DNA from 3 places in the Vibrio sp. QJM3NY_27 genome. Region 1 is predicted to be linked to each of the others. Evidence: riboswitches for the same ligand, from Rfam matches in the RefSeq annotation. Region 1 holds a riboswitch; each other region holds the start of a gene.
The links. A riboswitch is a leader RNA that binds a small molecule or an ion and turns the genes downstream of it on or off. The one in region 1 is predicted to bind thiamine pyrophosphate.
Positions count from the first base shown of each region.

Region 1 (2,201 bases):
GCTTTCTCTATGGGTGTCGGTGGCCTAATGCAAGCGGGCTTGGCGTATCGACAAATCCTATTCGCTTTCGACAAACTTTTGCAGAACAAGAAGCTGTTGGCAGTGAGCGCTTTGGCTTTGGCGGTCTATCCTTTAGCTTTCTATTCTTCAATGAAATTATCAGGCGTGGCGATTGGTACCGTGGTTTCGATTGCTACCGCACCTTTCTTTTCCGCATTGCTAGAGTGTCTGATTAGCAAAAAGAGTAATATTGACCGACGTTGGCTCACTAGCTTTGCGATTGGTGTCGTGGGTATTGGGTTGTTGGTGTTTTCAGAATCTTCATCGGCGAATGAATCCGGTGATGATCTCAAGCTGTTAGGTATTGCTTTAGGTTTGCTCGCAGGCTTGTGTTACGCCATTTATTCTTGGGCGACCAAAGCACTGATCGACAAAGGGATTAAGTCACAAGCGGCGATGGGCAGTATTTTTGGCCTGGGTGCGATGCTGTTGCTGCCAACGCTCTGGTTTACTGGTGAGAACCTGTTTTCCTCGCAGATTAACGTATTAGTCATCAGTTATCTGACGCTAATCCCACAATGCTTGGGCTATATCGCGTTCAGTTTTGGTTTACGCCACGTGACCGCGAGTAGTGCCAATCTACTTACTTTGTTTGAACCGGTAGTCGCAGCGGTGCTTGCCGTCTGCGTTGTCGGTGAGCTGATTCCTTTTACAGGCTGGCTAGGTATGTTTCTGATTGTGTTGTGCTTGTTGATACAGTCGAAGCCATCTAAAGGAACGTTATAAGTATTTGTTTTGTTGGACCTAATTGAAATTTTTTCATGTGTAATTCTTATAATTGAATAAAATCAGTATCTCAGTTGTGAGAGTGCTGTTACTATCGCTATCAATAGTCGGGGGGCATATACCTTATTTGGTGTTTGCTGAGATCGTTAATCGAGACCCGTTGAACCTGATTCAGTTAACACTGGCGTAGGGAACTATAAGCACTCGATCTACGTCTGCACCCATGAAAACTTTCATGAGCCTAATGCGACTTCTCCTTCGATCAGTGTTCGTTCTCCTACGTCTTGTAAGATAGTAGGAGCGACAATGACACACAGTTCTATTTCAAAAGATTTAACGCCCAAAGCCTCAGTTTCACAGCACTCTGCTGATGGTTCGATTCGAACGAACACTCCGATTGTATTGACGATCGCAGGCTCAGACAGCGGCGGCGGTGCAGGGATCCAAGCTGATATTAAAGCGATGTCTGCTACCGGTAGTTTTGCTTGTTCGGTCATTACCGCTATCACATCTCAGAACACTCAAGGCGTGTCAGCCATTTTCCCTATTCCACTCGACCATGTAGCTAGTCAGTTAGATGCAGTGTTTACTGATCTCAATATCGTGGCAGTAAAAGTCGGCATGTTGGCTGATTCGCAAATCATCAAAGCCGTTGCTGACAAAATTAAGCAATACCAACCTAAACACTTAGTGATTGACCCTGTAATGGTTGCGACAAGTGGCGATCTTCTTCTAGAAAACTCAGCCATCACGACGCTGAAGCAAGAACTGATTCCGCTGGCAGACATCATTACGCCTAATTTGCCTGAAGGCGCAGCATTAACAGGCAAGCCAGTACCTGAAAGCGAAGCCGAAATGCAGGGCATGATTGACGATTTACGCGCACTAGGTGCTAAAGCCGTTCTTCTCAAAGGCGGTCATTTAGAGAAAGATGAAAACAGTAACGATCTACTGATTCTCCCGACGACGTCTGCATTGATTAGCGCGAAGCGTTTCCCGACTAAAAACACCCACGGCACAGGCTGTACGCTTTCATCTGCTATTGCTTCTTTCTTAGCGCAAGGCAATACGCTGTCAGAGGCTGTCGACCTAGGCAAACAATACATCTCGCGCGCGATTGCTCACGCTGATGAGTTGCAAGTTGGCCAAGGTCATGGCCCGGTAAATCACTTCTTCGCTGGACACGGTAATGTCCGTTAATACCGTTGGTGTTCAACTCAGCAATGCCTCCTTACGTTATAACGACAGTGAGCACGCGACCTTGTCTGGGTTGTCGCTTAGCTTAAACGCAGGTAAGTGGACGGTATTGTTGGGTAGAAGTGGCTGCGGGAAAACCACGGTATTACGTTATCTGGCAGGCTTGTTGGACGACAAGGTAGAGTGGCAGGGCACATTGGCAACCTCTGATGAATTGT
Region 1 covers NZ_CM173512.1:1,276,526-1,278,726, forward strand. Annotated here, with positions in the region: gene AC3CIA_RS21320 (DMT family transporter) at 1-786, shown strand, start outside; TPP riboswitch at 885-996, shown strand; gene thiD (bifunctional hydroxymethylpyrimidine kinase/phosphomethylpyrimidine kinase) at 1,093-1,986, shown strand; gene AC3CIA_RS21330 (ABC transporter ATP-binding protein) at 1,976-2,201, shown strand, end outside.

Region 2 (2,201 bases), on a different replicon from region 1:
GATGCGTGCCATCAACCCGCACATGTAAGTGATGACATGGATACATTCGTTGCTAGAATTGTCTCAGAGGCACAAGCGGGCGACCAAATCTTGGTAATGAGCAATGGTGGCTTTGGTGGTATTCACCAGAAACTGTTGGATGCGTTGGCACTCAAAGGCTAACTGATCCACGATCTTATATTTTGAAGTAATTGAGAACATGACAAAACACGATAAAGCTATAACCCTCGCTTTCACTGGCGCATCAGGTGCGCCTTATGGCCTGCGTTTACTTGAATGCCTTTTGGCGGCGGATTATCAGGTCTATTTACTGATATCGTCGGCTGCGCGAGTGGTGTTGGCGACCGAGCATGAACTTAAGTTACCTGCAGGACCCGATGCAGCGAAACAAGCTTTGGTTAAACACCTTGGGTGTGACCCCGAAAAGCTGGTGGTGTGTGGCAAAGATGATTGGTTCTCACCGGTTGCCTCTGGCTCTGCAGCGCCGAAGCAGATGGTCGTTTGTCCATGTTCAGCGGGAAGCTTGGCTTCAATTGCTCATGGCTTATCGGATAATCTGATTGAGCGTGCTGCAGATGTGGTCATGAAAGAACGAGGCCAACTGTTGTTGGTGGTTCGTGAGACGCCATTCTCGACGCTGCACTTAGAGAACATGCATAAGCTATCGACTATGGGCGTGACGATCATGCCTGCCGCTCCGGGGTTTTATCATCAACCTAAGTCGATTGAAGATCTGGTCGATTTTATGGTGGCGCGCATTTTGGACCATCTTGGCATCGAGCAAGGTTTAGTGCCACGTTGGGGTTACGATCAACGTAATTGATCCAAACTTGATAGCTTATTGTTAAAATTCGAATTACAATTCTGAACACTCATCGGGGAGCGAACCATTCAAATAATGAATGCGAGCTGAGATCAAGCAAGTGCTTGGGACCCGTAAACCTGAACCAGATAATGCTGGCGTAGGAATTGAGTTAGGAACAACTTCTACCGTTCTCCTCCCTCAAACCTGTGCCGCTCAGACCATGGAGAGCGTCCAGTGAAATTTACATTAACAACTCTTGCTGTTACTACAGCCATCTCTTTTTCTGCCTTTGCTGCAGACAATACCCTAACGGTTTATACCTATGACTCTTTTGCTGCGGATTGGGGCCCTCGTCCTGCCGTTGAAAAAGCATTTGAAGAAAAGTGTGGCTGCGATGTGAACTTTGTCGCGCTAGAAGATGGCGTATCTATTCTGAACCGCTTACGTCTTGAAGGTGGTAACAGCAAAGCTGATATCGTGTTAGGCCTAGATAACAATCTGATGGCTGAAGCGAAAGCGACGGGCTTATTGGCTGAGCACAATGTTGATACGTCTTCAGTGACACTTCCTAACGGCTGGGACGACAGCACCTTTGTTCCTTATGATTTTGGTTACTTTGCGTTTATCTATAACAAAGAGAAACTAGCAAACCCACCTAAGAGCTTGAAAGAACTGGTTGAGCAGCGTGACGACCTCAAGGTTATTTACCAAGACCCACGTACATCTACGCCGGGTCAAGGCATGATGCTATGGATGAAGTCAGTATACGGTGATGAAGCGACAGCAGCTTGGAAGAAACTTGCTCAGAAGACGGTTACGGTTACTAAAGGTTGGTCTGAAGCTTACTCTATGTTCTTAAAGGGGGAGTCGGACTTAGTCTTGTCTTACACAACATCTCCTGCTTACCACATCATTGCAGAAAGTGATTCTAAGTATGCAGCTGCAAGCTTTGAAGAAGGTCATTACACTCAAGTGGAAGTGGCTGCGAAAGTTAAAGGCAGCAAAAATGAAAAACTGGCCGATGAGTTTATGGCGTTTATCTTAAGTGATGAATTCCAATCGGCGATGCCAACTGGCAACTGGATGTACCCAGTGACGGGTATCGAGCTACCCAAAGGGTTCGAGCAGTTAACAGTACCGCAGAAAGCTCTGAGTTTTACGCCTGAAGAAATCGCTGCTAAGCGTAAGCCATGGATTCGTGAATGGCAGAGTGCACTTACTTTTTAAAGGATTAGCTTTCTAGCTTAACTTTCTAAAGATGAGTTTCCTAAAGCTCAGCTTTCTAACTTTCTGTATTTAAAGGTTCGTTCGATATTAACTGAGTGAACCACTTACGGTAAAAAATCAATTTATGATAAAGAAAACACCTAAGGTCGGGATCTGGGTTGCGATACTC
Region 2 covers NZ_CM173511.1:3,132,618-3,134,818, reverse strand. Annotated here, with positions in the region: gene mpl (UDP-N-acetylmuramate:L-alanyl-gamma-D-glutamyl-meso-diaminopimelate ligase) at 1-162, shown strand, start outside; gene AC3CIA_RS14020 (flavin prenyltransferase UbiX) at 200-823, shown strand; TPP riboswitch at 867-986, shown strand; gene thiB (thiamine ABC transporter substrate binding subunit) at 1,040-2,032, shown strand; gene thiP (thiamine/thiamine pyrophosphate ABC transporter permease ThiP) at 2,157-2,201, shown strand, end outside.
Region 2: linked by a shared signal. The riboswitch ahead of thiB (thiamine ABC transporter substrate binding subunit) and the one ahead of thiD (bifunctional hydroxymethylpyrimidine kinase/phosphomethylpyrimidine kinase) in region 1 are both predicted to bind thiamine pyrophosphate.

Region 3 (2,201 bases), on a different replicon from region 1:
TGTTGCAGACAACCCAGGACGCTGGATGTACCACTGTCATGTAATTGAGCACATGAAAACAGGATTGATGGGATATATTGAAGTTAAGTGACACCTGTAACGTTTAATATTTGCGCATGCATTCTTAGTTTCTACCCTCGCTTTTATCGACGGTAAAGCTAGAATATAGGGACTATTGTTTGGGAGGATTCATGAGTCAGTTATCTATTTTAGGTTTTATTGCCATTGGTGGCGCATTTGGTGCTTGTTCGCGTTATTTGATTTCAGAGTTATGTGTGGTGATGCTAGGACGTGGTTTCCCTTACGGTACACTGACAGTTAACGTAATTGGCTCTTTAATTATGGGTTTGCTCATCGCAGCGTTTGAGAATGAGATGGTTGCGACAGAACCATGGAGGCAGATCATCGGTCTTGGTTTCCTTGGAGCATTGACTACATTTTCTACATTTTCGATGGATAACGTGCTTCTTATGCAGCAGGGTGCTTTCTTTAAGATGGGACTCAATGTGCTACTCAACGTGGTTCTCAGCATCTCAGCAGCATGGATCGGCTTCCAACTTTTGATAAAGTCTTAAAACTTTCTTACGATTTGTTAACAACTCGGCTTGGTTTATCCAAGCCGTTTTTATATACTCGATCGAACTTGTCGGAGTGCCATATGGCTGAGACCGTTAACTCGGGATCCGTTGAACCTGATCAGGCTAATACCTGCGAAGGGAACAAGAGTAGATATCTAACTAGAATCCTTCTAGAGATCTATCTCCAGATCACAACTGTATTTTCTTGTTGTGATCCCTCTTGTAGCATCAAATCCGTCAAGCATTTTTATCCCTATAAATAATGGCTAAAAGCCAAGGAAAAATGCTATGTCGAGTCGTAAACAAGCAAGACTGGAAGCGAAGAATTTCATTGATTCTTTATCCGTACAACCTTACCCAAATTCGAAAAAGGCTTACATCCAAGGATCTCGAGAGGACATTCAAGTCCCTGTACGAGAAATATCACTCGCTGATAGCCTAGTTGGTGGCAGCAAAAAAGAGCCTGTATTCGAACCTAATGCACCCATTCAAGTTTACGATACCTCCGGTGTTTACACAGATCCTACACACGAAATAGACCTGTATAGCGGTCTTCCTAAGTTGCGAGAGCAATGGATTGAAGAGCGTGGTGATACGGAACTGTTAGACGATGTAAGCTCTGTTTACACCAAAGAACGTTTACAAGATGAAACCCTAGACGACCTTCGCTACGGCAACCTACCTAGAATTCGTCGCGCGACTGGCGATCAATGTGTTACTCAGCTGCACTATGCTCGTCAGGGGATTATTACTCCTGAGATGGAGTACATTGCGATACGTGAGAACATGGGACGTCAGAAATTCGCTGATGAGCAGCTGAACCACCAACACCCTGGCCATAACTTTGGCGCAAACCTGCCGAAAGAGATCACCCCTGAGTTCGTACGTAAAGAAGTCGCTGAAGGCCGAGCTATCATCCCGTCGAACATCAACCACCCAGAATCAGAACCGATGATTATTGGTCGTAACTTCTTAGTGAAGGTCAACGCTAATATCGGTAACTCTTCAGTAAGCTCTTCGATTGAAGAAGAAGTTGAGAAGCTAGTTTGGTCAACTCGTTGGGGGGGCGATACCGTAATGGACCTCTCAACTGGCCGTAATATCCACGAGACTCGCGAGTGGATTCTGCGTAACAGTCCAGTGCCGATTGGTACGGTTCCTATGTATCAAGCGCTTGAAAAAGTGAATGGCGTAGCCGAAGACCTTAACTGGGAAGTGATGCGTGATACCTTGATTGAACAAGCAGAGCAGGGTGTTGATTACTTCACTATCCATGCTGGTTTGTTGCTTCGCTACGTTCCGATGACGGCTAAACGTGTGACCGGTATTGTTTCTCGTGGTGGTTCTATTATCGCGAAATGGTGTCTTGCTCATCACCAAGAAAGTTTCCTTTATACCCACTTCCGAGAGATCTGTGAGATCTGTGCGAAGTACGATGTTGCACTGTCATTGGGTGACGGCCTACGTCCTGGTTCTATTGCAGATGCCAATGATGAGGCTCAGTTCTCGGAGTTACGTACTCTAGGTGAGTTGACTAAAGTAGCTTGGGAATATGATGTTCAGGTGATCATTGAAGGCCCTGGACATGTGCCAATGCACTTAATCAAAGAGAACATGGACGAG
Region 3 covers NZ_CM173511.1:3,461,993-3,464,193, reverse strand. Annotated here, with positions in the region: gene AC3CIA_RS15605 (multicopper oxidase family protein) at 1-91, shown strand, start outside; gene crcB (fluoride efflux transporter CrcB) at 192-575, shown strand; TPP riboswitch at 638-736, shown strand; gene thiC (phosphomethylpyrimidine synthase ThiC) at 867-2,201, shown strand, end outside.
Region 3: linked by a shared signal. The riboswitch ahead of thiC (phosphomethylpyrimidine synthase ThiC) and the one ahead of thiD (bifunctional hydroxymethylpyrimidine kinase/phosphomethylpyrimidine kinase) in region 1 are both predicted to bind thiamine pyrophosphate.